One region of the Undibacterium sp. FT79W genome, then DNA from elsewhere that is predicted to be linked to it. Evidence: predicted binding sites of a transcription regulator. Region 1 holds the regulator's gene; each other region holds the start of a gene.

Evidence for each region. Region 1 encodes LexA, which represses DNA repair genes until DNA is damaged. Its sites were predicted from a motif close to ACTGTATNNNNATACAGT; they were not measured.
Region 2: a site for LexA is predicted at 2,613-2,630, ahead of recA (recombinase RecA). Genes of this name have one in related genera too.
Region 3: a site for LexA is predicted at 1,786-1,803, ahead of dinB (DNA polymerase IV). Genes of this name have one in related genera too.

What each region holds. Positions count from the first base shown of each region.
Region 1 covers NZ_JACOGB010000002.1:377,927-388,358, forward strand. Annotated here, with positions in the region: gene H8K38_RS04895 (inorganic phosphate transporter) at 1-107, opposite strand, end outside; gene H8K38_RS04900 (DUF47 domain-containing protein) at 220-846, opposite strand; gene H8K38_RS04905 (replicative DNA helicase) at 970-2,358, opposite strand; gene rplI (50S ribosomal protein L9) at 2,524-2,976, opposite strand; gene rpsR (30S ribosomal protein S18) at 3,003-3,287, opposite strand; gene priB (primosomal replication protein N) at 3,297-3,596, opposite strand; gene rpsF (30S ribosomal protein S6) at 3,631-3,999, opposite strand; gene lexA (transcriptional repressor LexA) at 4,233-4,889, shown strand; gene lon (endopeptidase La) at 4,992-7,397, opposite strand; gene clpX (ATP-dependent Clp protease ATP-binding subunit ClpX) at 7,615-8,880, opposite strand; gene clpP (ATP-dependent Clp endopeptidase proteolytic subunit ClpP) at 9,063-9,689, opposite strand; gene tig (trigger factor) at 9,709-10,432, opposite strand, start outside.
Region 2 covers NZ_JACOGB010000012.1:3,629-14,060, forward strand. Annotated here, with positions in the region: gene H8K38_RS17525 (endo-1,4-beta-xylanase) at 1-680, shown strand, start outside; gene H8K38_RS17530 (hypothetical protein) at 1,161-1,592, shown strand; gene recA (recombinase RecA) at 2,700-3,743, shown strand; gene recX (recombination regulator RecX) at 3,827-4,279, shown strand; gene H8K38_RS17545 (DUF2889 domain-containing protein) at 4,455-5,039, shown strand; gene sucC (ADP-forming succinate--CoA ligase subunit beta) at 5,070-6,251, shown strand; gene sucD (succinate--CoA ligase subunit alpha) at 6,270-7,151, shown strand; gene H8K38_RS17560 (Stp1/IreP family PP2C-type Ser/Thr phosphatase) at 7,342-8,148, shown strand; gene H8K38_RS17565 (FHA domain-containing protein) at 8,182-8,781, shown strand; gene H8K38_RS17570 (pilin) at 8,985-9,410, shown strand; gene tfpZ (TfpX/TfpZ family type IV pilin accessory protein) at 9,478-10,275, shown strand; gene H8K38_RS17580 (hypothetical protein) at 10,385-10,432, shown strand, end outside.
Region 3 covers NZ_JACOGB010000003.1:317,474-327,905, reverse strand. Annotated here, with positions in the region: gene H8K38_RS06875 (PAS domain S-box protein) at 1-1,078, opposite strand, end outside; gene H8K38_RS06870 (thioredoxin family protein) at 1,217-1,696, opposite strand; gene dinB (DNA polymerase IV) at 1,855-2,940, shown strand; gene H8K38_RS06860 (ABC transporter substrate-binding protein) at 3,095-3,853, opposite strand; gene H8K38_RS06855 (aminotransferase class V-fold PLP-dependent enzyme) at 3,980-5,320, opposite strand; gene H8K38_RS06850 (TonB-dependent siderophore receptor) at 5,332-7,740, opposite strand; tRNA gene H8K38_RS06845 (tRNA-Arg) at 8,151-8,227, opposite strand; gene H8K38_RS06840 (cytochrome c5 family protein) at 8,458-8,997, shown strand; gene H8K38_RS06835 (TonB-dependent receptor) at 9,867-10,432, shown strand, end outside.

The DNA.
Region 1 (10,432 bases):
GTCGCGATCGCATTGGCGGCGTCGTGAAAGCCGTTCATAAAATCAAATAGCAATGCCAGCACAACCAAAGCTGCGACGACATAAATGCTGATTTGTAAAGTCTGCATGAAATTTACTCTGCTTTATACAGCTCCCGATTCTTCGGGAGCCAGGTTATTCATTTGAGAGAGTGAAGTAGACAGACCCCGCTCAGAATACTGGCCGGGTCAATATCTGCTGTTAAGCGTTTTCGACGATGATGCCTTCGATAATATTCGCGACATCTTCACAACGATCGGTAACAGTTTCCAGAATTTCGTAAATTGCTTTCAATTTAATCAGATTGCGAACATCCGGCTCATCGCGGAACAGCTTCGACATCGCAGCACGCATTACGTGATCAGCATCGGATTCCAGACGATCAATCTCTTCACAAATCGTCAGAATCTCGCGTGAATTATTCATGTTATGTAACAAGGCAACGGCCGCTTTAACCTTTTCCGCACAGGCCAGGCACAACTCAGCCAGTCGCTTTGCTTCAGGTGTAATTTCACGGATGTCGTAGAGCGAAATGGTCTGCGCAGCGTCTTCCTGCAAATCAAGTATGTCATCCATACGCGTAATCAGCTTATGAATATCATCGCGATCAAGTGGCGTAATAAACGTTTTATGCAGCAACTCTATTGTATTGTGAGTCACTGTATCTGCTTGCTTTTCGATGCTCTCGATCGCATGCACCCTGCTTTCAAGATCATCAAAATTGGTCATCAAGGCAAGCATTTCTTTTGATCCTTTAACACACAGATCTGCATGCTGATTAAATAATTCAAAGAATTTGCCTTCCGTAGGCATCAGGCGTCCAAACATTTTTTTCTCACTGAAATTTGAAACAAATTGGAATATTTTTGTCAGGGCACAAGTTAATTACACCTGACAAACTGAAGAAAGACATTTAGTGAAATGTACTCACTGGGTAAAAATTATTCTGCATTACTCATTATCGCCATACACCGACAACGAACCGACGTAATTATCAAACTTGGTATATTCACCAAGGAAAGTCAGTCGCACACTGCCAATTGGACCGTTACGCTGCTTACCGATAATAATTTCGGCAGTACCTTTATCGGGAGAGTCAGGGTTGTAAACCTGATCCCGGTAAATAAACATAATCACGTCGGCATCCTGTTCAATCGCTCCCGACTCGCGCAAATCTGACATCACAGGCCGCTTGTTCGGGCGCTGCTCCAGCGAACGATTTAACTGAGAAAGTGCAATGACCGGGCAATTTAACTCTTTTGCGAGGCCTTTAAGATTTCGTGAAATCTCTGAAATTTCGGTTGCCCTGTTTTCACCCGCAGAATTCGCCGACATCAACTGCAGGTAATCGACGATAATCAAACCAAGCTTGCCGCACTGACGAGCCAAACGTCGCGAACGCGCACGCAATTCGATAGAACTCAGCGCCGGAGTTTCATCGATGTATAACTGCGCGTCATTCATTTTTTGAATGGCATGCGTCAACCGAGGCCAGTCTTCGTCGCTCAACTTACCCACGCGCAAACGGCTCTGATCCAGCCGCCCAACAGAACCGAGCATACGCATCGCTAACTGTGCTCCGCCCATCTCCATTGAAAACACCGCCACCGGCAGGCCGCTGTCAATTGCGACGTTTTCGCCGATATTGAGTGAAAACGCCGTTTTACCCATAGATGGACGACCAGCAACGATAATCAGATCACCTGGCTGCAAACCAGAAGTCATCTTATCCAGATCAACGAATCCAGTTGGAACACCGGTGATATCGTTCTGGTTATCACGGTTGTATAACTCATCGATACGTTCTACAACCTGCGTCAACAAAGGCTGAATTGCCTGAAAACCCTGCGCTCCACGCGCCCCCTCTTCAGCAATCGCAAAAATTTTTGATTCTGCCTCATCCAGCATTTGCTTGACTTCTTTACCCTGAGGATTGAAAGCATTACCAGCAATTTCATCTGAAACAGTGATCAGTTTGCGCAGTACACCACGATCACGGACAATCTCTGCATAGCGGCGAATATTTGCAGCCGAAGGCGTGTTTTGCGCCAGCGCATTCAGGTAAGTCAAACCACCTGCGTCTTCGGCCTTGCCCATGCCATTCAGGGCCTCGTAAACAGTAATGACGTCTGCTGGCCTTGAAGAATTAATCAGTTTTACAATGCACTGAAAAATAATTCTGTGATCATAACGATAAAAATCTTCCTCACCGATAAAGTCGGCAATACGATCCCAAGCGGCGTTATCGAGCAAGAGGCCACCAAGGACAGATTGCTCTGCCTCAATGGAATGGGGGGGGACGCGAATCGCATCAAGTTGTGGATCAGTAGCGGCTTTCATGGCGCGCATTATACCTGCTAAATCAAATTACAAATAACGACTGAAGGCGACAAAGTACGGTGTGAACAATAAACATCAATAAACAAAATTGTTTATATAATTTTACGCTTACCATAAAAAAAGCCGGGGAAACCCCGGCTTTTTTTATATCTAGCTGACAGCTAATTATGCGTGCTCGCCAACAACTGATACATTCACGTTAACTACAACGTCAGTATGCAGTGCAACGGAAACAGCGTGATCACCCGCCGTTTTCAACGGACCTTGCGGCAAGCGAACTTGTGCTTTTTCAACAGTGAAACCAACTTTAGCCAACGCTTCAGCGATGTCAAAATTAGTTACTGAGCCGAACAAACGACCATCAACACCAGATTTTTGTGAAATCTGAACTGTAGAACCTTCCAGCTTCTCGCCTTGAGCCTGAGCTACAGCCAATTTTGCTGCTGCTGCTTTTTCCAGCTCAGCACGTTTCGCTTCAAATTCAGCGATTGCTGCTGCAGTCGCACGGCGAGCCATGCGTTGTGGAATCAAAAAGTTACGTGCATAACCATCTTTAACACGAACTACATCACCAAGATTGCCGAGATTAACGACTTTATCCATCAGAATAACTTGCATATTTTTCTCCTAATACCTGTCGTCAATTACGCTGTGTGCAGATCAGTGTAAGGCAACAACGCTAAGTAGCGTGCGCGCTTGATCGCTGTATCAACTTGACGTTGGTACAGCGCTTTAGTACCAGTCAGACGTGCAGGCATAATTTTGCCGTTTTCTTGCACGAAATCTTTCAATGTGTCGATATCTTTGTAATCAACTTTTTCTACATGTGCTGCTGTGAAGCGGCAGAATTTTTTGCGTTTGAACAAAGGGTTTTGTTGTTGACGCTTTTGCTTCAATTTGCTTTTATCAAATTTTTTACCGAATGCCATTTGTGGCTCCTAATCTAGTAAATTTGCCCGTATTCCATTGATATGAAATACCAGACTTTTGCTGTTGCGATTTTTGCGTGCTAAAAAACCCGTGAATGCAATCTCAACATCTAAAGGCAGTTCGGAGAATTTTCCTGAAATTTCACCTGCAGCTTGTGCGGAAATTTCAAATTCAACCAATCGCCCTGTTCCGGCTTCCACCTGCTGCGAACTGTGCATCAATATTGCTGATGCTATTGGTATCCCAGCTGGCGTGTAACGTATCGCTGATTTCTCTATGATACGAGCCATCACTGTCAGTTGATTCACTGTTTTTTATACGACCTTTTTCAAATCAAATGAATTAAGCAGCTGGTGCTTCAACGCGCTGTGCTTTAGCCGCGTCTTCTTTTTGAACAGCTTTCATCATTGGAGATGGTGCTGTTTCAGCTTTTTTCATTTTGACTGTCAGGTGACGCAGAACGGCATCATTGAATTTGAATGCTGTTTCCAGCTCAAGCAATGTTTCTGCATCGCACTCAATGTTCATGCAAACATAATGTGCTTTAGCCAATTTTTGAATCATGTAAGCCAATTGACGACGGCCCCAGTCTTCAACGCGGTGAACCTGACCACCACGTGCAACAACGCTAGCTTTGTAACGTTCGATCATTGCAGGAACTTGCTCGCTTTGATCGGGATGTACAATAAATACGATTTCATAATGACGCATATATTCTCCTTGTGGACAATAAAAATAGCCTGCCTCGGCGTCAAGACGAGTGCAGGAAGAGGAAAGCCGACGATCATAACGCACTTTTCCGTTTTATTCAATTAATTCAGTACAGAGCTAATCCGATGGCACTAGATTGCACATCGCCACAAAATTTCCTTGCACTTCACAGCGCACTGTATAAAAATACAGACTGTTTTTATATACAGCGTAATGATCTACGTTCACACAAAATGCTTAAGCTGACAGCCCGACAAGAGCAGATCCTGAATTTAATCAAAGATGCCATTCAAAATACAGGCTTCCCGCCGACCCGCGCTGAAATAGCGGCTGAGCTGGGATTTCGCTCCACCAATGCAGCGGAAGAGCACCTGCAGGCACTCGCAAGAAAGGGCGTGATTGAAATAGCGCCCGGAACATCGCGCGGCATACGCCTGCTGGAGTCAGAATTATCAAGTCACATCACAGGTCAACAACTGGCGTCATCACAATCTGTTTTTTCTCAGATAAACCTGCCACTAATCGGGCGGGTTGCGGCCGGATCGCCAATACTCGCATCAGAACACATTGAAACCATCTACCAAGTAGACCCTGCACTATTTTCTGCCAAGCCGGATTTTCTTCTCAAGGTTCGCGGCATGTCTATGCGTGACGCAGGCATACTCGATGGCGATCTGTTAGCAGTAAAGAAGACTGATACTGCAAGAAATGGGCAAATTATTGTTGCCAGGCTTGGCGATGATGTGACTGTCAAGCGCTATAAAAAAACCGGAAATTCTGTTGAATTAATTCCTGAGAATCCTGACTACTCAATTATCAAAGTAAATGAAAACGAGGAAAATTTCTCACTGGAAGGACTGGCTGTCGGGCTGATGCGAAATTGGATCTGATACTAAGAAAATCAAACGAAAATATATTGCTATCAATGACGCTTAGATAAAATCTAAATAAAAAACGCCCGAAAATTCGGGCGTTTTTTTATCCATACAACATTAATGCTTCACAACAGCAAGATCAGCAGAAGGCTCACTTGATCCAGCGGCAACGGGAATTTCCGCGTCAACCAAAGGCTGCGGCTGACGCTCCAAAGCAATTTCCAACACCTTGTCTATCCAACGCACCGGGATAATTTCCAGTTTGTTTTTTACATTGTCCGGGATTTCAGCCAGATCCTTTGCGTTCTCCTCCGGAATTAAAACAGTTTTAATTCCGCCGCGATGCGCTGCCAGCAATTTCTCTTTCAAACCACCAATTGGCAATACCTCGCCACGCAAAGTGATCTCACCTGTCATCGCAACATCTGCCCGCACAGGAATCCCGGTGAACACAGATACCAAAGCGGTCGTCATTGCAATACCAGCAGAAGGACCGTCTTTAGGCGTCGCCCCTTCAGGTACGTGAATGTGAATATCACTCTTCTCAAAGACATCAGCCTTAATGCCCAAGCGCTGAGCCCGGCTACGCACAACTGTCCGGGCAGCTTCGATCGACTCCTTCATGACATCACCTAAGGTTCCAGTGCGGATAACGCCACCTTTACCGGGCATAGAAACAGCCTCGATAGTCAAGAGATCGCCACCAACTTCCGTCCATGCCAGACCAACTACCTGACCAATTTGATTATCCTTGACCGCAACGCCAAAATCGTATCGGCGTACACCCAAATATTTATCCAGATTTTTGGAGGTAATCGTCGCTTTTTTCTCACTCTTCTTCAGCAAAAGCATTTTGACGACTTTACGACATATTTTGGAAATTTCGCGCTCCAGCGAACGAACACCAGCCTCCCTTGTGTAATAGCGGATAATATCTCTGATCGCACTTTCTGCGACAGTGATTTCCGTTTCTTTCAGGCCGTTATTTTTAATTTGCTTTTGCAACAAATAGCGCTGAGCAATGCTGGTTTTTTCATCCTCTGTGTAACCAGAAAGACGAATCACTTCCATCCTATCAAGTAAAGCAGGCGGAATATTGTACGAGTTAGACGTCGCGACAAACATCACGTCAGACAGATCAAAATCGACTTCAATGTAATGATCCGAGAACGTATGATTTTGTTCAGGATCAAGCACCTCCAGCAATGCGGACGAAGGATCGCCACGGAAATCCGCCCCCATTTTATCGACTTCATCCAACAAAAAAAGAGGATTTCGAACACCAACCTTGGCCAGGCTCTGCAAAATTTTGCCAGGCATGGAGCCAATGTAAGTGCGACGATGTCCACGAATCTCTGCCTCGTCACGCACACCACCAAGCGCCATGCGAACGAACTTGCGATTCGTTGCCCGGGCAATCGACTGACCGAGAGACGTTTTACCTACACCCGGGGGGCCGACCAGACACAGAATCGGAGCTTTTAACTTATCCACGCGTTGCTGAACAGCAAGATACTCGAGAATGCGCTCTTTAACCTTATCTAAACCGTAATGCTCATCCTCCAGAACCTTCTCAGCATTCGTCAGATCATTATTTACTTTGGATTTTTTCTTCCAAGGCAAACCAACAATAGTATCAATATAATTTCTGACAACTGTTGCCTCTGCAGACATCGGTGACATCATTTTGAGTTTTTTCAACTCATTAAGAGCCTTGTCGCGAGCTTCTTTCGGCATTTTGGCAGCAATGATTTTCTTCTCAAGTTCATCGATATCTGCACCCTCTTCGCCTTCGCCCAGCTCTTTCTGAATCGCTTTCACTTGTTCGTTCAGATAGTACTCACGCTGCGATTTCTCCATCTGACGCTTCACGCGACCACGGATACGTTTTTCCACCTGCAAGATATCGAGTTCGCCTTCAAGTTGCCCAAGCAGATGTTCAAGCCTTTTGGCTACACTGAAAATTTCCAGAATCACTTGCTTTTGCTCCAATTTCAGAGGCAAGTGTGCCGCAATGGTATCTGCAAGACGACCGGCGTCGTCAATACCAGAGAGAGAGGCAAGAATTTCAGGCGGGATTTTTTTGTTCAGTTTTACGTACTGATCAAACTGTTGAACAATTGCACGACGCATCGCTTCAACTTCAGAATCATCTTCCTCAACTGCCGCAACCGGCGTCACTTCAGCACTGAAGTGTGACTCAGAATCATGAATCTGGTGAATGCGGGCACGCTGCGCCCCTTCAACCAATACTTTTACTGTGCCATCAGGCAACTTCAACATTTGCAAAATATTGGCTATACAACCAATTTCATAAATATCGTCAGCCGAAGGCTCGTCCTTCGCAGCGGCTTTTTGAGCAGCAAGCATAATGCTTTTACCCTGCTCCATTGCAGCCTCCAAAGCCTTAATGGACTTTGGGCGCCCCACAAACAGTGGAATAACCATATGGGGAAATACAACCACGTCACGTAATGGCAGCAGCGGCAGTTGAATTTGCTCGGTAATTGAAGTAGTTGTCATGGCGCACCTTTCATAAATACTAGTTGGTAATGTTGGCGCACAAGGCTAAAACACAAGCCCATTATCAGAAAAAACAATAAAAAAGCTACGCAGAGAGCTCCCCGAGTAGCTTTACGGCTGAAGCCATGTTTTTTCCTACTTCATTCTACTTCGATTAAAAAAAATGCGGTGAATAACCATAAAAAAAAGGGGATATCTCCCCTTTTTTTGCAAAAACTCAAGCTCCGGACACTTTGACTTGCTCGTGATAAATAAGCAAAGGCTTAGCACCGTTAGTGATAGTCCCCTCATCAATCACCACTTTTTCAACATTTTGATGGCTAGGCAGATCGTACATAATATCCAACAATGCATGCTCCAGTATCGATCTCAAACCACGCGCACCAGTTTTACGGGCAATCGCTTTTTTTGCAATTGCCTGCAAAGCAGCCGGGCGTATTTCAAGCTCAGTGCCTTCCATTTCCAGCAGTTTTGCATATTGCTTAATCAGCGCATTTTTTGGCTCAACCAGGATCTGAATCAATGCCGCCTCGTCAAGTTCGTTAAGCGTTGCAATAACAGGCAAACGACCAACCAACTCAGGAATCAAACCGAACTTAATCAAATCTTGCGGCTCCGCATCCTGCATCATCTGACTTGCGCTCTTTTCCGTCTGACTTTTAACGCTGGCTGAAAAACCAATACTACTACGCTCTGATCTGTCTAAAATAATCTTTGCCAGTCCATCAAAAGCACCGCCACAAATAAACATGATATTCGTGGTATCGATCTGAATGAAGTCCTGATTTGGATGCTTGCGACCTCCTTGTGGCGGCACCGATGCCATCGTGCCCTCGATCAGCTTCAGCAGAGCCTGCTGCACGCCTTCACCAGACACATCACGTGTGATCGAGGGATTGTCAGATTTACGGGAAATCTTATCAATCTCATCGATATAGACGATACCCTTCTGAGCACGTTCGACTTCATAATTACAGTTCTGCAGTAATTTTTGAATGATATTTTCAACGTCCTCACCAACATAACCAGCCTCGGTCAAGGTCGTCGCGTCTGCGATCACAAACGGTACATTCAACATGCGAGCAAGCGTCTGCGCCAGCAACGTTTTACCTGAACCGGTAGGACCAACCAGCAAAATATTACTCTTTGCGAGCTCTACATCATCCTTTTTACCCAGATGCTTCAGACGCTTGTAATGATTGTAGACAGCGACCGCCAGAATACGCTTTGCATTAGGCTGACCAATCACATACTGATCTAATAAATCGGTAATTTCCTGGGGAGTTGGCAGCTCAGTTTTCGCGCTCGCTATATTGTCAATTTCAGATACTTCATCGCGAATAATGTCATTGCACAAGTCTATGCACTCATCGCAAATAAAGACCGAAGGCCCTGCAATCAGCTTCTTAACCTCATGTTGACTCTTTCCGCAGAATGAGCAGTAGAGCAGTTTTTCACCGCTGGAGGATTTTTTATCGGGCATGGTACGAATATGAGAAAAACAAAATAAATATAAATCGGAACGAAGAGCATATTACCTGCAAAAACAGTTTTCGTCATTGCATGCACAAGATCCAGAAGTACCTGAGAAATCGAATAATTTAGAAAATAAATAAAAAACGCCCGAACCTTTATGGGAACGGGCGTTTATCTAATTCAAGCAGCTTAAGCGCGATGAGTCAAAACTTTATCAATTAACCCGTATTCGACAGCGGCGTCAGCCGACATAAAATTATCACGATCAGTGTCTTTGGCAATCTGATCTAAGCTGCGGCCTGTGTTTTCCGCCAGAATGCCATTCAGACGTTCGCGCAAGTACAAAATTTCACGCGCCTGAATCTCGATATCAGATGCCTGCCCCTGCGCACCACCCAAGGGTTGATGAATCATAATGCGGGAATTCGGTAAAGAGAATCGCTTACCTTTAGCACCTGCCGCCAGTAAAAACGCCCCCATCGACGCAGCCAGACCAGTACACAATGTCGATACATCTGGCTTAATGAACTGCATGGTGTCGTAGATCGCCATCCCGGCAGAAACGGAGCCGCCCGGAGAATTAATGTAGAAAGAAATATCCTTATCTGGATTTTCACTCTCCAAAAACAACAGCTGCGCGACGACCAGATTTGCCGTCTGATCATTCACCGGACCAACCAGAAAAATCACACGCTCTTTCAATAAGCGGGAGTAGATGTCATAGGAACGTTCACCACGCCCACTTTGCTCTACCACCATAGGCACCATGCCCAGCATATTTGTATCCAACGCCGAATTACGGATGATGCCTGTCATGTGATTTTCCTTTTAAAACTTATGCTTGTGCGTTATTGCCCATCAACTCATCGAAAGGCAGTGTTTTTTCAGTCACTTTCGACTTACCGAGAACATAGTTAACGACGTTTTCTTCTAATACAAGGGCTTCAACTTCTGCAAGGCGATTACGATCACTGTAGTAGTACTTCACTACTTGTTGCGGATCTTCGTAGCTTTGCGCGAAATCTTCAACCTGAGCTTTGATCTGCCCTGCAGTTGCCTGCAAATTATTAGCCTTGACCAATTCAGCCAAAATCAGACCCAGACGGACACGGCGCTCTGCTTGTGCATTGAACATCTCAATCGGGAATGGAACGTCTTTCACGTTCATGCCACGTTGTGCCATATCCTGACGAGTCATTTCAGCCAGACGCTCACTGTCTTGCGCAACCAAAGAAGTCGGAACATCAAATATCACCGCCTTAACCAAAGCGTCCATCACGCTTTCTTTTGTTTTCGCTTTAACACGGCCTTTAACTTCACGCTCGAGGTTTTCTTTGATGTCAGTGCGCATCTTTACCAGATCACCATCTTCAACGCCAAGCATCTTAGCAAATTCAGCATCAACTTCAGGCAAATGCGCCCACTCCAGCTTTGTCAAAGTGATGGTAAATTCTGCAGTTTTACCGGCAACATCTTTGCCATGATAATCTTCTGGGAACGCCAACGGGAACGTTTTAGATTCGCCAACTTTCAAGCCAACAGTAGCTGTCTCAAACTCT
Region 2 (10,432 bases), on a different contig from region 1:
GGCAGCACATCGAGACAGTGGTAGGCCGCTATAAGGGAAAGATCTATACCTGGGATGTGGTCAACGAAGTCATTGATCCGGCCCAGTCTGACTGTCTGCGCCACGACCAATGGCTGCAGGTGGTCGGCCCCGACTATATCGATTGGGCCTTCCGCTACGCACATGCGGCCGATCCCAACGCGCGCTTGATAATCAACGACTACTCGACGACGCTGCCAGCAAAGCGCTTATGCCTGCAACGTGTGGTGCAAGGCTTGCTGGCGCGCGGTGTTCCTGTCCATGGCGTGGGACACCAGATGCATATTTCGATTTTCGAACCTGCGGTTGCAGAGGTAGATGAAACGCTGGTGGTATTCGCCCGCCTGGGACTGGAAAACCAAATTACCGAAATGGACATGAGCCTGTATCAACGCCATACCTACCTGCTGCCGGATTCCGTGGACCGTCTCCTGCCCGTACAGGGCCAACGCTATGAAGCGCTAATGAAAGTCTTTCTTTCCCATCCGGAACTGACGGCGGTGACATGGTGGGGTATCTCCGACGCCCATACCAGTCGTAACGCGGGCTGGGACTGGTGGCGCAGCGATGCACCCTTGCTCTTTGACAGCCAACAGCATCCAAAGCCCGCCTATTGGGGAGCATTGAAGGCCGTACAGGGCTTGTCGCCTGCGGCAAAGTAGCAAGCTCCGCAGATCAGGAAGCATGGCGGGTTGCGCAGGGTAGAAGTTACCGAAGTTGCCCGAAGGGCCAGGAGTCCTGAGCCAATCAGCAGCCGATTCGCTGCATGCCTCGATTTTCTCAGCACTCCGCCCCCATTCTCCAGTTATTCGAGGTGCCCTTAAGGATGAGTCGATGCAGAAGCAACGGAAAAAACAATTACTGATGAATGCCGCCTTACGATTGGCGCGCCTGTATTGCGGGTTAATTTTTTTGCGGCTGGCAGGGTTTGAACTGGAATGGCTGGTCTAGATTAACGGAGTACTAGTGGACGGCATTGACCCGGAATGTGCGGTATGCTTTGAACGACTTCCGCTTGCCGCGACAAAGCGTGAGCCCTCTGGGCGAGAAAGATGCTATTCTAGCCACAAATGGCCAGGTTCGGCCAAGAACAGACATCACAATACTTGCACTAGACGGGAAGTTTCGGAGAAGATGAGTATATGGACAACTTGTGGAACCAAGAAGTTACGAAACAGCTTATTTTTGACATTTATGGAAAAGACCAAATGCTGTTGGCCAGAGATAGCTTGGTATCTGTGGTGGAAAGAGCCGACTTTGCGTCGTTTCATATACACGAAGTGACTTTGCGTTGGGACCAGCATATTGGTGAGGTTCGTGACCTCAAAATGGGTGAGGTGCTAGCGCCCACATGTGATGACCGCAAAACCCGATATGCCAGTAGATTTCACGAAATCGGTGCGCATGTGCAAGCTTGTGTGCAGTCTCTTCACTCGTTCCCAGATATACTCAGCCATGCTTTGTATTATGGATTAGCTTTGGATAAAAAATTCAAGTTGAATGAAAGAGATATTAGTCATAAAGCAGTCGCAAAAAAAGCTTGCGCTGGACCAATCACTAGAGGCCCTCCATAAGATTTTCAATTTAATGGTCACTGAGGGAGAATTTAATTATCTTACTGCGCTTGATAACCACGGAAAGCACAGAAGCATAGTCAAAAGTGCAGTATGGTTTCATCTCAACCCTGATCCTAAGAGGGTTTCTCTGGAATTTCTTGGTTTTAATTATGCTGGTACACGGTATGATGGCCGCCCTATTCTTCCCTTCCTTATTGGTGAGTATGATCGCATGGATAAGCGTATGGTGGAGTGTGGAATCGAACTCAACAATATTCTCCAGCTGAGAAGATAGTCCTTGGGAGAGGTGCTGCCACGACTCCGGTGCGACTCAGCAATCGCGATCGTTTACTTATTGAAAATTTACCGACACAAATTGACCGCCACGGGTTGACAGGCGGCTTTGGGGCGAAAGCCGTCGGTCATATAAAATCATCATTCCAAATCACATGATCACTCCTGGCGTGTCGGTATCCGACTGGAATCAATGGACTACTGCGGATCGGAATCACTGCTGGAGAGGACCTGGAAAGGTCCGTACGGTGAGGATTCGTGTTGAGTTCCAGCGCGCGTAAAGTGGGGCGTAAATTGACAAGTGACGTGAAACACAGTGGTGATTCCACCACCGCGCACAAGTGTGCAAAGCCTAACTGGGTGGGCAAGCGGATACCATGCACAGTCGCATGTGTGCCAGTCGGCCTTGTGATTACGCTTAGGAGCATCGGCAGGCACAAAGTTAATTCTTGGGGCAGTGGTTTCTACTTTCGCTCCCGTTAAGCCATGTTCTCAGCACTGAGAATTCTTCAGGTTCTGGGAGGTAAGCCATGACCGCCCAACAATTCCTTGGAGAGGGGGGCGTCCACAAGCTACACTTGTGGACGGCAAAGCTTCTTGCCGGGAGATTTATCTAAGTCTCCCAAAAATTCAGACTTAGATGAATAAAATTCAGAGTTAAGTGAATTTCGACAATATTGGACAGCGGGTGTCGGTCCCGGTCAATGATATGTACATAAAATAAAAATCCCGCTTGCATAAATCACTGTTTTTTTATACAGTACTGTCAAACGCAGTTAATATTAATTGCGGTTTGACTTTCCACCCGCTGCTTATTGAATGAAAGAATGTATGGACGATAAGAAACCTGAAAACAGCTCAGAGAAGAGCAAGGCACTCGCCGCAGCATTGGCGCAAATCGAGAAGCAATTTGGTAAGGGATCGGTCATGCGTATGGCTGATGGCGCTGTGGTGGAAGAAGTGCAGGTTGTTTCCACTGGTTCGCTCGGTCTGGATATTGCCTTAGGTGTTGGTGGCTTGCCACGCGGGCGTGTGGTTGAAATTTATGGCCCGGAATCTTCAGGTAAAACCACTTTGACTCTGCAAGCGATCGCTGAGATGCAAAAGATTGGCGGTACTTGTGCATTTATTGATGCTGAGCATGCGTTAGACGTAGGTTACGCTCAGAAACTGGGCGTGAATTTAAATGATCTGCTGATTTCTCAGCCGGACACAGGTGAGCAAGCACTGGAAATCACGGATGCGCTGGTTCGTTCTGGGAGTGTCGATCTGGTCGTAATTGACTCAGTCGCAGCATTGACACCACGTGCTGAAATCGAAGGCGACATGGGCGATTCTTTGCCAGGCTTGCAGGCTCGTTTAATGTCCCAAGCTTTACGTAAGCTTACCGGTAGTATTAAACGGACGAATACGCTGGTGATTTTCATTAATCAGATTCGTATGAAAATTGGCGTTATGTTTGGCAGCCCGGAAACGACGACTGGTGGCAATGCCTTGAAGTTTTACGCTTCTGTAAGGCTGGATATCCGCCGTACCGGTTCTATTAAGGCTGGCGATGAAGTGATCGGTAATGAAACTAAAGTCAAAGTTGTCAAAAATAAGGTTGCGCCACCATTCAAAGAAGCACATTTTGATATTTTGTATGGAGAAGGAACGTCTCGTGAAGGAGAAATTCTTGATTTGGGTGCGGATGCTAAAATCATTGAAAAAGCCGGTGCGTGGTACAGCTACAATGGCGAGCGTATTGGTCAAGGTAAAGATAACGCTCGTAATTTCCTGAAAGAGCGTCCGCAGCTTGCGCATGAGATCGAAAATAAGGTACGTGAACATCTTGGTGTACCTTTGTTGCCTGCGATCAGCTCTGACGCAGTTTAACGATACTTACCGGTAATCGATTCAGGATAGAACAACAGCCGATAAGCCCTCTTTTAATGGGTTTATCGGCTTTTTTAATCGTGATGAAACAAAAATTAAGTCTTAAAGGCAGGGCACTCAGGTATTTATCTATGCGTGAGCACAGTCGCGCCGAATTATTCAGAAAACTATCTTCACACGCAGAAGATGGGGATGATGTCGATGCCATTCTTGACTGGCTTGAAGAAAATAATTTTCTATCTATAGAAAGATTTTCTGATTCGTTGGTCAACAGACGTTCGGGGCGCTTTGGGAATCATCGTATTCTGGCGGAGTTGCAAAGTCACAACGTAGATGCCATAGAAATGGATCGGATTAAATCCGAATTAGCAGAGTCAGAGACATCCAGAGCAGTTGATGTATTGCTCCGCAAATTTCCCCACCCGCCGTTGAATCAAAATGAACGCCTCAAGCAAAGTAGGTTTTTACAACAAAGAGGTTTTTCCGGGAAGTCTATACAACTTGCCCTGAAGACGGAACGTTCAGCCAATGATTAGCAAAAGTAAATCTCGGTTTCGTCATGCAAAAAAAATTGAGGCTAGATACGAGTTGCTTAATTAGCTGTGCTAGAATCCGCAGGTTTTTTGCAGCGCCGCAGGAGCGGCTGCTACCGTAGAAGCTGCGGTAGCGACACGCAATTGTGGCTAATTTAAAGTAAGCCGCTTAAAAGGCATGATGCCCTTATCTACTCCCAATATACAACGCACGTTGAAGCATACGCGTGCGATCAGCATATCCGCGTTCGCCCGGGACGATGGATTATGGGATCTTGACGCGCGTATCACTGATCATAAGACCCGTGATATTACGCTTGCGTCCGGCATCCGGCCGGAGGGTATGGCTTTGCACGATCTTCAGTTGCGAGTCACTATCGACTTGCAGCTAACTATTGTCGATGCGCAGGCGCTGTCAGCGGCAGTTCCTTATCCTGGTTATTGTGAAGCGATAGAGGCTGACTATAAAAAGCTTATTGGACTCAATTTGATGCAGCAATTTCGTCAGGGAGTCAAAGAGCGCATGTCAGGTGTTAATGGTTGCTCTCATTTAACGGAACTTGCTTTAGTACTTCCAACCGCTGCGATCCAGGCTTTTGCCGGCGATGTTATTGACACTCGCGATGGCGCCAGTAGCTCAACCGAATCTCAACAACCGTTTCAGCTTGACCGTTGCCACGCTTTGCGTTTGGATGGTCCGGCTGTCGTTCAGTATTACCCGCGTTGGGCGAAATCTGTGCCTAACGCAAAATCACCCAGCTAGTTTGTTTTTTAATTATTTATACCTCAGTGTCTGAAGGGAAGTCGTATGAAAATTCATGAGTATCAGGGTAAAGAAATCCTCCGTAAATTCGGAGTGACCGTACCACGCGGTATCCCATGCATGTCTGTTGAAGAAGCCGTTAAAGCGGCTGAAACTCTGGGCGGGCCAGTCTGGGTAGTCAAGGCGCAAATCCACGCGGGTGGCCGCGGAAAAGGTGGGGGCGTGAAAGTCGCAAAATCTCTGGAGCAAGTGCGTGAATACGCTGATGCGATCATGGGTATGCAACTGGTGACACATCAGACCGGCCCTGAAGGTCAAAAAGTTCGTCGCTTGTTGATCGAAGAGGGTGCCGATATCGCGAAAGAACTGTACGTCAGTATGGTGACTGACCGTATCAGTCAACGCGTTGTATTGATGGCATCGTCTGAAGGCGGTATGGACATCGAAGAAGTTGCAGAGAAGCATCCAGAGTTGATTCACTCTATCGCGATCGATCCAAGTGCTGGCTTGCAAGACGCAGAAGCTGATGATATCTCCCGCAAAATCGGGGTGCCAGAAGGTTCTATCGCTGATGCGCGCGTTCAATTGCAAGGTTTGTTTAAAGCCTTCATGGAAACAGATTGTTCTTTAGCTGAAATCAATCCTTTGATCTTGACTGGTTCAGGTAAAGTAATTGCACTCGATGCGAAATTTAACTTTGACGCGAACTCTTTGTTCCGCCAACCTGAAATCGTGGCTTACCGCGATCTGGATGAAGAAGATCCAGCGGAAATCGAAGCGTCTAAATTTGACTTGGCTTATATCTCACTCGACGGCAATATTGGTTGCTTGGTAAACGGCGCGGGCTTGGCGATGGCAACGATGGATACGATCAAATTGTTCGGCGGTGAGCCAGCTAACTTCCTAGACGTAGGTGGTGGTGCGACAGCAGAAAAAGTCACTGAAGCCTTCAAGATCATGTTGAAAAACCCAGGTCTGAAAGCGATCCTGGTCAACATCTTTGGCGGCATTATGCGTTGTGACGTGATTGCAGAAGGCGTGATTACCGCGTCTAAAGCAGTGTCATTGCAAGTGCCTTTGGTTGTACGCATGAAAGGTACAAACGAAGATATCGGTAAGAAGATGTTGGCTGACTCTGGTCTGCCTATCATTTCTGCAGACACGATGGAAGAAGCAGCGCAGAAGGTTGTTGCCGCTGCTGCTCAAGCTTAATTATCGCAAGGAATCACTATGTCCATCCTGATTAATAAAGACACTAAAGTTATTACCCAAGGTATTACTGGTAAAACTGGCCAGTTCCATACACGTATGTGCCGCGATTACGCAAACGGTAAAAACTGTTTCGTTGCAGGCGTAAATCCTAAGAAAGCCGGTGAAGATTTCGAAGGCATTCCAATTTTCGCGAATGTTTCCGAAGCGAAGGCAGCAACAGGTGCAACTGTTTCTGTGATCTATGTTCCACCAGCAGGTGCAGCAGCTGCGATCTGGGAAGCTGTAGAAGCGGATCTCGATTTGGCTATTTGCATCACTGAAGGTATTCCTGTCCGCGACATGATGATGTTGAAAGACCGCATGGCTAAAGCTGGCAGCAAAACAAAATTGCTCGGCCCTAACTGCCCAGGTCTGATCACACCAGACGAAATCAAGATTGGTATTATGCCAGGTCATATTCACCGTAAAGGTCGTATCGGCGTGGTTTCCCGTTCAGGTACTTTGACATACGAAGCTGTTGGTCAATTGACAGCACTGGGTCTGGGTCAGTCTTCTGCAGTTGGTATCGGTGGCGATCCTATCAACGGTTTGAAACATATCGACATCATGAAGATGTTCAATGATGATCCAGATACTGACGCTGTGATTATGATTGGCGAAATCGGTGGTCCAGATGAAGCGAATGCATCTTACTGGGTACGCGACAACATGAAGAAACCAGTCGTTGGTTTCATCGCTGGTGTGACTGCGCCTCCAGGCAAACGCATGGGTCATGCAGGTGCGTTGATTTCCGGTGGTGCCGATACTGCGCAAGCAAAATTGGACATTATGGAAGAGTGCGGCATTAAAGCAACGAAGAATCCATCTGAAATGGCGCGTTTGTTGAAAGCAATGCTGTAATTTTCTTTTTATTCAAAATAAAAGAACCGCGATTTTCGCGGTTTTTTTTTCGTACTCACACTTTGCTTTTGAGTATATGAAGTGCAAACTCAATACCTTAATGTTAAGCTAGCAACGATAGGCAATATTAAATAAACTAAACTTCCTTAGTTTTCTGCCCAGGCCTGTAATCAATGAGCGCTATTTATCGATGTCACATCAGTATGTACTAGAATTTGCTGCACTGTCTGATATCGGACGAGTCAGGAAACATAACGAAGATGCGATTGTTGTCTGTGCTGATTACGGCTGTGTTGTGCTTGCGGATGGCATGGGAGGATACAAAGCAGGAGAAGTTGCCAGTGCGATGACGGCAAAGATTGTTGCTGATTATCTCTGCGCAAAACTGGATTCAGCGTGGTATACGAAATTGGGTTTCCAATCGATTCATTTGTCGCGCTGGATCTCAGATGCTATTCATTTAGCAAATCGTCAGGTCGTGCAGACTTCGCAGGAAAATCCGGAATGTTTTGGTATGGGAACAACAGTGGTTGTAGCATGTTGTACTCAAGATAAAATTTTATTTGCACATGTAGGCGATTCCAGAGCATATCGCTATCGTAATGATGCGCTTGTAAGAATGACGGAAGATCATTCCGTGCTCCAGGAGCAAATCAATGCAGGTTTAATTTCAGAATCGCAGGCACGGTTTTCAACGATCAAAAATTTGATTACGCGTGCGGTAGGGACCCAGGAGAATATTGAGGTAGACCTGAGTGTGCATCAGGCAGATGAGACCGATGTCTATATGCTCTGTTCTGACGGATTGACTGACTTGCTTGCTGACGATCAGATACAGGACATATTGCGACAGTATGACGGTGATTTACCCGCGTGTTGCAGGGCATTAATTGATTGTGCAAATGAGGCAGGGGGCTTTGATAACACTTCTGTTGTTTTGTTTAAATTAAAGGCGGTATCGGGTCCGTCGTGGGTGAAAAAATTGCTATTCCGGTAATTTTTTGAAAATTGAATGAGTGAGAGATGATTTATGGCGAAAATAATCGTCACCTTTAATGGATTGGTGCAGCAAGAAGTCAGTATTAACAAATCCCGTATTACGATAGGCCGGCGCATTGGGAACGATATAGTTATTGACCACCTGACTGTTAGCGGTCAACACGCGGCGATCGATACCACGTCAAACGGCTCTTTCGTTCTTGATCTGGGTAGTACCAATGGCACATTGGTCAACAATCAGCCAGTCAAAAAGCATTTACTCCAGCACGACGATGTCATTGATATCGGCAAGTACAAATTACGCTTTCAGGTAGAGAAGAGTGCGCAGGTCACAGCAGTTTCCTCAGTTGTTTCTGCGCCAGTGATGACACAGGCTCCGGCGAAAATAAAAGTGATCAATGGTGCTAATGCGGGTAAGGAGTTGGTGTTGACAAAAGCGGTGACGACAGTGGGTAGCCCCGGAACGCAGGTTATTGCAATTGCAAGGCAAACGGACAGATATATTGTCCGCCACGTCGAAGGCAAAGAATTTCCGAAAGTGAATGGGCAACTGCTGTCAGATCAGCCACATACCTTACAGCATGGTGATGTGATTGATATCAGTGGCACTCACATGCAATTTAGTGTTTAGCCGTTGGTAAGGCGCATGTTTCTGACCTGAAATGTAAATAACTGACAAAAAATGTCACCAACTGACATGACGCGTCACTTTTTTCAAGTCTATGAAGCTCGCTAACGCCAATTTACTCTTGCGACTTAATGTTGCATAGCTGGCATACAGTTTGCTGTGAGTCGATCAGGGTCATCCTTTTTAATTGTTATCCGGAGAACTATATGAAATCTATGAAATTGGTTAAAAAAGTACAACAAGGTTTTACTTTGATCGAATTGATGATCGTTGTGGCGATTATCGGTATTTTGGCAGCAGTGGCATTGCCAGCTTATCAAGATTACACAACACGTGGTCGTGTTACTGAGATTTTGGGTTTGATGGCAGGTTTTAAGCCAACAATTTCTGAAAATATTGCTTCTGCAGGTGGGAATCTTGATGCTACAGCTTGTAATGGTGTTACTGATATTACAACTGCAACAACGAATACTGCTTCTGTTACATGTTCTAGTGGTACGTTAACTGGTACCGGAACAGCGAAAGCACAAAGTGCTGTCTTAAAATTGCAGCCTATAGTCGGTAGCGGTGTAGTTACTTGGAAATGTTCTACGACCACAGATAAAAAATACGTTCCTGCTGAATGCCGTTAATCTGGAAAATGTTGTAAAAACCCGCCTTTGGGCGGGTTTTTTTTATTGAATTACACTTGTAGTCGGTATGTCCGGATATAGTTCGTTTCTATTTTTATACGCAATGAATATCTACCATCATAAATTCAAAGCTTTTGTTTGTCATACGATGATATCTCTAATTGTCGCTGCATTGGTGACATTAGTAGTGAAGTTAGTCTGGTATCCGACTCCATATGACCAAATCTGTGGTGGTCTATCATTATTATATTTAGTTATAAGCGTTGATTTAGTTCTAGGCCCTTTATTGACATTTGTAGTGTTTGACTTAAAAAAGAGCAAGAGAGAATTAGTAAGAGATTTGGTGATTGTCGGGGTATTGCAGTTCGTGGGTTTGTTATATGGAATGCATACGGTTTTTTTAGCAAGACCAGTAGCAGTTGTTTTTAATGGAAAGCAGTTCGATGTTGTCACACAGGTTCAAATTGCTGAAGATAAATTACCTGATGCCGCGCCTGATTTCCGTCGATTATCACTGACAGGCCCTCGCTTGTTAAGCATGCGTGCCGCACAAAGTGAAAGCGAGCGTATGGAGTTGATGGTGTTATCTGTGACGGGGCAGTTAAGAGGTGTAATGCCAGCGTTTTGGCAAGACTATACATTATCAAAAAATCAGGTTGTGCGTGAAGCTAGTAGTGTTGAGGATCTGTATAAACAATATCCGGCAGATGATGTGTTAATTGACGCCCAGATAGCTAAATCTGGTCTTAATAGGAGTCAGGTGGTTTTTCTTCCAATTGTCTCTGCTCGCAATAGTTGGACCGTTTTATTGAATAAAGAGACTGCTGAAATGATCGGTTTTGTTCCCAAAGACGCATCCTTTTAGAGGAAATTTTAATCTTTTTTTGCTTGTTTTAACTTGTGATATAAGATGATAATTTTTTAATATGAATGATGTTGTCTAAGTAAATTTTTGAGGGAAGGAAGAATGTTTTATGTTGTTTGATTGGTTCAATGCAAGTAAGTCTAAGGAATTTGGCATT
Region 3 (10,432 bases), on a different contig from region 1:
CGTTGTGGTACAGAAAAGTGGTTTTTACCCCTATCATTGATTTCGCATCAGGGAAGCGGCACAAATCGGCGAGAGCCTCATTGGCGCGGATGATGACGCCGTTGCTGACGAACATAATGCCCACCGGCGCGTTGGCGATCAGAATTTCCAGTTCGCGTGCCAATTCTTTATAACGGACATTATTCGAGCGCAGCAATTCCTGATTCAGCTGCAATTGTTCTTCTGTGCGTTTGCGTTCTGTAATGTCGATGTGGGTGCCGACGATACGCACGGCACGCTGATTTTCATCCCATTCGACAGCGGCCCCGAGTGACATAATCCAGCGCCATTCGCCTGCACGATTTTTCTGTCGGAACTCGGCGTGGTAATCGGTTTTGCCTTTCGAAGCAAAATGGATGCGATAGGCTTCTTTTATCCCGGCCACATCATCCGGATGGATGCTGTGTTTCCAGAAGTAATCCCAGAATGCAAACGGATCGGCAAACTCTTCGATTGAGTGTTCGATCATGTTGCTGTATTCGGGACTGAAGGTGGCCGCGCCGGTGTTCAGGTTGATGTCATACAAACCCTGATTCGAGGCCTGCATGACCAGTCGCCGCTGTTGTTCCGCCGTGATTAAGCTGCGCTCAGTCTGTTTGCTGCGGGTCTGATCCATAAAGCAGCCATGCCAGAGCAGACTGCCGTCGGCCTGCAGTTCCGGGCTGGCCTCGCCCGCCATCCAGCGCTCTTCGCCATTCTTGAGAACGATGCGGAATTCATGCGTCCAGACGTGCAGATGTTCGGCCGCCGTGCGAACGCTGAGTATGAATGCAGATAAATCTGCCGGATGCACTTTTCTGAACAGAATATTGACGTCTGCGCACAGTTCTGCGGCACTGAATTCAAACAAGCGTTCAACCGCCTCGCTTGCATAATTGAAACAAAAGCGTTCGGCGGAAAAACGTTGATACTGAAAAAAAACTGCCGGCAGAAAGCGCGAGAAATTATTCAGCAAGGCTTGGCTGACTTTCAGCGCTTTCAGCTCTGCTGCCGTGATCTCTGCAGCAACCGGGTTGGGTGGCGTTGGTGTGACAGACATCAGCTTGCTTAAAAAAAACAGAAAAAATGTGCAGAAAATTGGGTGATTAACGCACAACCGATATCATGCCCATGACCGGCAGCGAGCCGTTGCTGCCGCCGTTACTGCGTATCTCAGATGACAGCAGAAAACCTGATGTTACGGGTGCTGCGTGATGATCTGATTGAAGAAATCATACACGCCTTGTTCACTCATTTTGCGTGCATTCGACAATTCACCACCTTTCGATGCAAACAAGACACTGTTATCTGCTTTTAAAACGACAGCGGCCGGAATACCCTTTTTAATCGGGTTGCCGTAGCTGTTTGCCAGCGCCAGATTTTTATCAAACTGACCAACATCGACTTTAACCAAGACGAATTTGCTGGCGATCAGGGCGGCGCTTTGTCCTTGCATAGAACGGTCGAGCTCCAGACAATCCTTGCACCAGTTCGCGCCGAAAATCACCAGCACTTTTTTGTTGCTGGCCTGTGCCTGCGTCAGCGCTTTGGCGACTGCGGCGGGCGCATCAGCAGTTTCGTCATATGGTCTGGCAACGTCGGCATGTGCAAGGTTTAACGCAAGACCAATCGTGCATGCGGAAATGAGTCTGGAGACAAAGGAGAAAGTTTTTTTCATGTTGAAGCCGCAGGAAAGGAAAACTTTCAGATAGTGACGTAATTTTTGCGCTTTGTCATCGCTGATATGGCGCAAGCAAGATTGAAATAACTGTATATGCATACAGTTTTGTAGAGAAAAACAGATAAAATAAACCAGAATTCATCCCTATTGATGAAATGAGTTTCAATCCCACCCCAACGATCTGCGTTTTGAAAAAAATTATTCATTGTGATTGCGACTGTTTTTACGCCTCGATAGAAATGCGGGATGATCCGTCATTGCGGGGCAGGCCGCTGGCGATTGGCGGTCAACCGGATCAACGCGGCGTCGTAGCGACCTGTAATTACGAGGCGCGGCGTTTCGGCATCCGTTCAGCCATGCCGATGGCGCAGGCAGTACGGCGTTGCCCGGAGCTGCTGATTTTGCCGCCGACGATGGAAAAATACCGGATTGCATCGCGCCAGATTCTGGCGATTTACCGCGACTACACCGAGGCGGTCGAGCCTTTATCGCTGGATGAAGCGTATCTCGATGTCAGTCAGGCGACCAGCCATCATGGCAGCGCGACCCTGATTGCGCGTGAAATCCGCGCCCGGATTGCCGACACCGTCGGTATCACCGCTTCGGCAGGCGTGGCGCCAAATAAGTTTCTCGCCAAGATTGCCAGCGACTGGAACAAGCCGGATGGTTTGTTCGTCATTTTGCCGGATCAGGTGGAAGAGTTCGTTGCGGCCTTGCCGGTGGCAAGATTGTTTGGCGTCGGCAAAGTCACCGCCGCCAAATTACACAGCATGGGCATTCAGGAGTGCCGCGATTTGCGTACGTGGTCGCTGGCAGATCTGATGCAGCATTTCGGCAAGCTCGGCAATAGCTTGTATCAGTTGTGTCGCGGTATTGATCTGCGCGAGGTGCGTGCCAGCAGCGAGCGCAAATCGGTCAGTACCGAAGAAACTTATGTCCATGATTTGCCCGATCTGACCGCGTGTGTGGCCGAACTGCCTGCTTTATACGCGTCGCTGCAACAGCGGGTGCAGCGGGCAGATGCGATCAGCTATATTCATAAACTCTACGTCAAAATCCGCTTTTCTGATTTTCGTATCACCACCGTCGAATGCGTTTCAAAAACGCTGGATATCGGTTTGTTTCAGCAATTGTTGGAAACCGGATTACAGCGCCGCCAGTTACCCGTGCGCCTGCTGGGTCTGGGCGTGCGACTTGCTGAAACAGAGGTCGCCAGCGGGCAGCAATTAGGCCTGTTTTGAGGATAAATATACTGGGGGGAGTATATTTTAAAGCCCTTTAAACATAAGGACATGAAGCATGTTTTATGAAAAAGCAGGGGGAGTATATGAAAATACCCGCTTTTTCAGTGTAGACTTCGGCTGAAGTATCAGCTTAGACGTATCAGCTTAGATATCAGCGCAGATATTTGAGCCGCAGCTTGTCGAATAAGCCGGATTGCTGCACCTTTTCAAAAGCTTTGCGTATCTTTTTCACCAGCGCCGGGTCGCTGTTTTTGCTCATCGCCAGATAATAATTGCTGCTGCCATCGAGTAGGAGCAAGGGTTCGATTTCATCCATCGTACGGTTCTGCGACTTCATTAAAAACGCCGCGCTCCAGTTCTGAAAAATGGCCAGATCAACGCGGCCCATCAGAAATTTTTTCATGTTGGATTCGTCAGTCGGTGCGTAGTCGACCACGTAGTCGGGAAACTGTCCTTTACGCATGAACTCTTTCGCTGACGCCATTTCCCGTACCAGCCCGGTTTTATAAGCACCAGCATCGCTCAGTGTTTTTATCTGTATGTCGGTGCGGGACTTCAATTTATAGAGATAAATCTGGCGGTTGCTGAGCACGCCTATCCACTCAAACTGCGCATCACGCTCGGGCGTGCGGGTCATGGAATAAATCAGGGTATTCGGTTGTTGCAGCGCCCGTTGATACGCGCGTGCCCAGGGTATCAGTTCTATCGGGGCTGCCAGCTTTGCTTCTTGCAAAACCGCCTGCACAATTTCGGTGGAATAGCCGGTGACGCTGCCATGCTCTTCGAAATTCAGCGGTGGCAAACTCTCGGTGACCACCGATAACTGACTGGCGCAGACGGTTGCGGGTGCCAGACTGCATGCGCAGCACAACAAACAACCAGATAACAAAGAAAAAGCAAAGCGAGGCATGCCGGAATTTTAACAGTTGGATATGTGCGAAGGTGAGTATCAGGCCATCGTTGGCGGCTTTTATTCACATAGTCATATCACATTGCGTCACATCGTATTTCGTCCGGTGAAATACGATGACATGCATTAAGCTGCGGCCACTTTTTGCATCGCTGCGAGCAGGGCATCAATATGTGATTCGGGAGTGAAAATTCCGGGTGTGACTCTGATGCAGCTGCCAGATACCAGGCCGTTGCGGGGAACCGTAAAAATGCCGTGTTGCAAGGCGAGCTGTGTTGCTAATCCCGTGGTGTCTTCCGCCCTGGTTTTTCCCGTCAGACGGAATGCGCTGATGGCGCTGCTCAGCCGCGTATCGGACGAGGCCAGCACAGCTACGCCCTTGATCTGGCGCGCGCCTTCGATCCAGCGATTGCGCAAATACTGTAACCGCGCCTGTTTGTTCTCCACGCCGATCGCGGCGTGCAGATCAAGCGCTTTCGGCAGGCTCAGGTAAGCCGCAAAATTCAGTGTGCCGGTGTGCACGCGTGTGCTGATGTCGTCGCCATCAGGTTCACCCAGATAAGGGGCAATATCGCGCACGCGCCCACGCTTGATATACACCGCGCCGACACCGACCGGCGCGCCTATCCATTTGTGCAGATTAATGCCAACGAAATCCGCCTGCAGATCCGGAATGCGCATGTCGAGTTGTCCAAAGCCGTGGGCGGTATCGACGATCACATCGATACCGCGTTCGCGCGCCAGCCGGGCAATGTGGGCGACGGGTAAGACCATGCCGTTGCGGTGATTGACATGCGTGAGCAGAATTAATTTCAGGCGCGGATGCTGATCCATCGCTGCGACATAGGCGGCGACCACGGCATCGTAACTGAATGGTTCCGGCATACTGATCGCCACAACGTTGACGCCACGGCGTTGCTTTAACCAGCGCATGGTGGTGATCATATTGTCGTAATCGATATCGGCATACAGCACGCTGTCACCCGCTGTCAGGCGTTGGTAACCCGCGATCAGCACTTGCAAGGCTTCGGTTGCGCCGCGCGTAAATACGATTTCATCTTGGTGAACGCCGAGTGCGTCGGCGGTGCGTTTGCGGGCAGTCTCGAACTCGGCAGGAAAGCGCACGCGCCCGTACCAGGCGTTACCACGGTTGACCATCGCCAATTGCTGTTGATAATCGGCCAGCACAGACTTCGACATCGAACCCCAGTAAGCATTGTCGAGCAGGATGACATCATCCGTGATGTCGTATTGTGCTGCGACCGCATTCCAGTAAGCGTTATCACGCGCCAGCGTCGCCGGCGTTGCGCCAACAGGGGCGACCGGTATGACTGGTGAAGCTTGTGATGCTGTTGATGGCTGGCTTGCCGCACCTGCGCTACCGGATGCCAGCGGCAGCGTTCCCAACAGTGCTCCTGAGCATAATAAATGACGGCGCTTGGCATCGACTTTGTCGTTGTTTTTCATACTGTTACCACTCAAAATTTCACCTTGTATTCAACGTAGAGGCTGCGGCCGTCCGTGTCATACGGTGCGTTACGTGAGTAAATCAGACCACGGCTGGCCTGAAAGCTGGCTTCATCGGGGTATTTATTCAGCAGATTATCGATACCGGCGCGTATCGATTGCTTCTGACTGAGCTTGTAACTGAGGGCGATATCGAGAAACTGAATGCCGCCAAAGCGCTGGAAAATATCGCCGGTCGCATTGCCGGAATTGTCGGTCCAGGCGCCGTAATAGCGAACGCGTGCCAGTGCATCCCAGTTGCCGCTTTCATAGTTACCGCTGATCGTCGCTTTCTGGCGTGGCAGACGTTCTTCGAACACCTTGCGCTGTGCCGCATTGGTGGCGACGCTGGATTGGCCGCTGTCAACCGTGGTTGTGTTGTAGTTATATGCCAGTGTCAGATTCAGTTTGCCGTTACCCAGCTTGCTCAGATGACTGCCGACGATATCAATACCGCGCGTCGTGGTGTCGAAGTCATTGGTGAAATAACTGACCGAGGTGTAACGCAGCGGATTCGCGATGCCTGCTGGTACTGCAAATGAAGCTGAGGTGCTGAAACGGTCTGTCACTTTAATGTTGTACACATCGACAGAACCGGAAAAGCCCAGCGCATTTTTCCATGTCAGACCGAGCGACAGATTTTGTGATTTTTCGGGTTTCAATGGCTGTGCGCCGAGCAGAATCGCGAGCGGATCATTATTCGCCAGACGTCCGCTGGTGAACAGCAAGAGTGTTTTTGTATCCAGACCCTGACCGGTGCTGTTGGTATTTGATTGTCCCGGCGTTGGAGCGCGGAAGCCGGTGGAGTACGAACCGCGCAAGGCCGTATCCGGATTCAATGCATAGCGCGCCGACAGCTTGCCGTTGACGGTGTTACCGAATTCCGAAAAATGTTCATAACGCACGGCGGCACCGAGATTCAGCGCTTTGCTGACCGGCGCTTCGATGTCAAGGTAGGCGGCATAACTATCCTGTCCCCAGCTACCGGCCTGCCTGTCACTGAAGCCCGGTGCGCCGTTAGAATTAGCATCCAGCCCGATCGCAGCGCCGGGGCCGACCGTATATGAGGCGACCTCACCTGCTTTGACGCCATAGGTTTCATTTCTGACTTCGGTACCAAACGCAATATTGAGCGGTTGCGCCATTGATGCAACTGGTAACTCGTAGTTGACGTTCGCATTCAGAATTTTTTCTTCCTGCGACAAACGTCCGAGGTAAAACGCCGTCGGGCTGGTTGGCCCCATCGACGCATTAATAGAATTCGCCAGTTTATAGTCGATGCGGTTGCGGCCATAGGAGGCGCTGACATCCCAATTCATGCGCTCGCTCGCCTGCCCGCGTAGGCCAGCGACGAACTGCACATCATCCTGCTCATTGGAATAGCTGGGGCTGAAACCGACAGGGTACAAACGACGTAAATCCCAGCCGGGGAACACGCTGCTGGTTTTGTACGCACCAGTGCTTGTGTCTGGGTTACGCCAGTTGAAATCAGAGGTGCCGTCGCCGCTGCTATATAAGCCATAGCTGTACAGCGCGATTGTGTCGCTGAGGTTCATGCTGGCGTTGAAACCGATGCGCTTGCTTTCTAATTCAGGCTGACCCCAGCGTTGTACTGGATTCGGCACATTCAGTTCCGGATGCGCCGCCTGAAACGCAATCGCATCGGCTCGCTGGCGCGTGCGTGAGGTCGGATCAGACTTGGCCAGCGCGCCGAAGATCGTCGCTTTTCCAGCGTCGCCGAATGTGAAGCCCGTTTTCAGATTCACTTCATTGCTCTTGCCATCGCCTTCAGAATATTGCGAATGGCGAACCGAGAATTCCGTACCCGGCGTATCGTCAAGAATGATGTTGATCACACCGGCAATCGCATCCGAGCCATATTGTGCAGACGCGCCATCGCGCAGAACTTCTATGCGTTTGATTGCGCTGACAGGAATCTGCGCCAGATCTGCCGCCTGCGCACCGCGTGAACCGAGCAGCGCGCTGCGATGGAAGCGTTTGCCATTGATTAGTACCAGCGTCTGGTCAGGTGATAAGCCGCGCAAGGTAGCGGGTCGCACGAAGACCTGACCATCTGCCATCGGCAGACGCTGCACCACATACGATGGCACCAGTTGTGCCAGCACATTATTCAGATCAGATGAATCGACGGAGCGGATATCTTCCCGGTTAAACACATCGACCGGCGCCATGGTGTCAAACTGGGTACGATTGCTGCCGCGTGTGCCCGTGACGATCACTGCCTGAGCCCCAGCTTCTTCATTGCCGGTCGCGGACGGCGTAGTCAGATTATTTTGCGCTTGTGCGTGCGGGATCAACAATGCATTCAGGCTACACAGTAATGCCACGGCTTGTGCGATGCGGGTACGGGATAAAGTCATTGGATACGTTCTCTGAGTTTGAGTCTGTCAGGCAACTCCGTGCGCTTTGCAAAAAACATCAGCATATTGCAGCATTTATCACGAAGTTAATTTTACTCACATTAAAAGCATTTAAATCATGCGAATGATGCGAAGCAGTCAGATACTAAGAACGAAATGTTTCTCTGGCGTGACATCTATTATCTATCTCTTTACGGATATCACGGATAGACAAATCAGAGGTGAAATGTTGACGCTTGGCAACAACGAGGTAGGTGATTTGCGTTTGGAACATATGTTCCGACCAGCTATCGGTATCGCAGACAGCAGATGCGTTCAGCCGGGAAGAGCAGCGGCGATCAACACGTTTCAGTGTTTTGTGAGGCGAAGCCTTCAACTAGCTAATGCCGGAGAATGAATGAAAGGAAGTGTGGTGCGCCAGACACGAATCGAACGTGCGACCCCAGCCTTCGGAGGGCTGTACTCTATCCAACTGAGCTACTGGCGCGGTGAGGATGTTGCAAGGCCAGCATTTTAACCTAATTTCCATCGTTTCTTGTAAATCACTTCGCGCTTTTTGTCGCAGATGATCAGCAGATTCGCTGATACTGATCAGAGAAACACCGCTTTTCGTTCCAAACCCTTATCTTTCGCTCTATAATCAAAAACTTTGATACCAGCCACTTTCAGTCGCTGGCGGGCAACCGGAACGACCATTTCATTTGCAACGAGGACACCATGAGCGACGCGCACGACGAACACGAATCAGCGATTAAGACACCAAAGCAACTTATCGTTGCGATTCTCGCCGGATTTCTGGTCCCCATTATCGCTATTGTTTTATTGGTTCAATATGTAGCCAATGATAAAAAAGTTGGCGCTGGTTCATCTGCGCAAACGCCGGAAGCGATTGCCGCACGTATTCACCCGGTTGCTGATCAGGGTTTTACATTCCAAGACAACACTGGCCCTAAACAATTACAGTCAGGCGAAGCCGTCTATAAAATGGTTTGCTCCGCATGTCATGACTCCGGTGCGGCTGGTGCGCCAAAATTTGCCGATGCTGCAGCCTGGGCGCCACGTATTGCTCAGGGCTACGATACAGTGTTAACGCACGCGCTTGGCGGTTTGCGCGCAATGCCAGCCAAAGGCGGCAATCCTGATCTGGACGACGTCGAAGTTGCCCGCGCTGTGGTGCATCTGGCAAATGCAGGTGGCGCCAAATTTAAAGAGCCGGAAGTCAAAGCGGCAGCAGAGGCGGATGCTTCAGCGAAATAAACACATGCTGCGTCACTTGCACGATAAGTGCTGTGACCAAGTGTAGTAATAAAAAAGCCCTCGTTTTTACGAGGGCTTTTTTGTTTGTTGCTTAGCGCGAAATAAGTCTATCACGCCAACAGATACGTAAAACATTCATGCCGCGTAAGCGCTGGTCTTGAATAAGCAATTGCTTTTACCTCGTTGCTTGCATGCTGATTTATACGAGGTCGGTGCTGCAACATTCCTAAAAATATGTCTACTCAGTTTGAATTGCAAAATTTCCATAAAATGGTGCAAAAATATTTTTTTGCCACAAAATAGTGCGAATCAGTCAAATTATCTCTTCCCGAGATCTTTCATCGTCATAAAAGCAGTCTTTCCCAGAAGTAAATATAAGTAAATCTATTTGCTATTTTTTAGCTCCCGGCGGGCATTCTTCGGCTATTTGCGATGATTTGATAAATAAAATGCAGATTGAACAAAAAACGACAATTGATCAAACAATTTATATTGCTTTGCACAAAAAAAGCGCGAGTCTCTGAGGGACGTTTTTTTATTGAAAAATCGATGTTGTTTTTTTGCGAAGGCAAAAAAAAACCAGATTGACACTAAGAGTACCCAGATGTTTCTATGACGAATAATATTTTTTTGACAGAATTATTTACATAAATAGGTTCGTATGAATGGGCTTATTTACATAGAACAAAAGCTATAACAACGTGTAAAAATCTGCAAAAAATATTTAACGGGGTGTTGGACATTGTGTATTGCAGCAGGATTGATTCATTTTTAATCGTAAAACATACACAAAAATAACAAGCAACAGAGAACGGGGTTTTTCATCGTTTCTTGTTGCTTATTGTTTAATTGGATACTTAGGAACTCACATGTCAAAAAATATAGTTTTTAAAAAAACGCTGGTTGCCCATGCGTTGACGATGGCGTTTGGTGTTGCAGCATTGCCTGGTCTGGCAATGGCGCAAGAAGCACAACGCGTAGAAATTACAGGCTCCTCGATTAAACGGGTTGACGCTGAAACAGCGTTGCCTGTACAAATCATTACCAAGGCTGAAATTGACCGTTCGGGTGCGACTAGTACGCAAGAGTTGCTGGGTTCAATCTCGGCACTGTCCACTGCTGGTGCAACTGTAAATGCGACAGGTGCCGGCACATCTACCGGTGGTTTGTCTTCCATTTCCTTGCGCGGTCTCGGATCTGCTCGTACTTTGGTTCTGGTTAACGGACGCCGTTTAGCGTCATTTGCGGGTAGTGACGGTTCTACTGTCAATGTCAATGTTATTCCTTTGGCAGCTATCGACCACGTTGAAGTGCTGAAGGACGGTGCTTCAGGCGTTTATGGTAGTGATGCGGTTGCAGGTGTTGTTAACTTTATTTTGTCTAAGAAGGCAACTGGTGTTGACGTCACTGCAGGTTACGGTTCACCTTCTGCGAG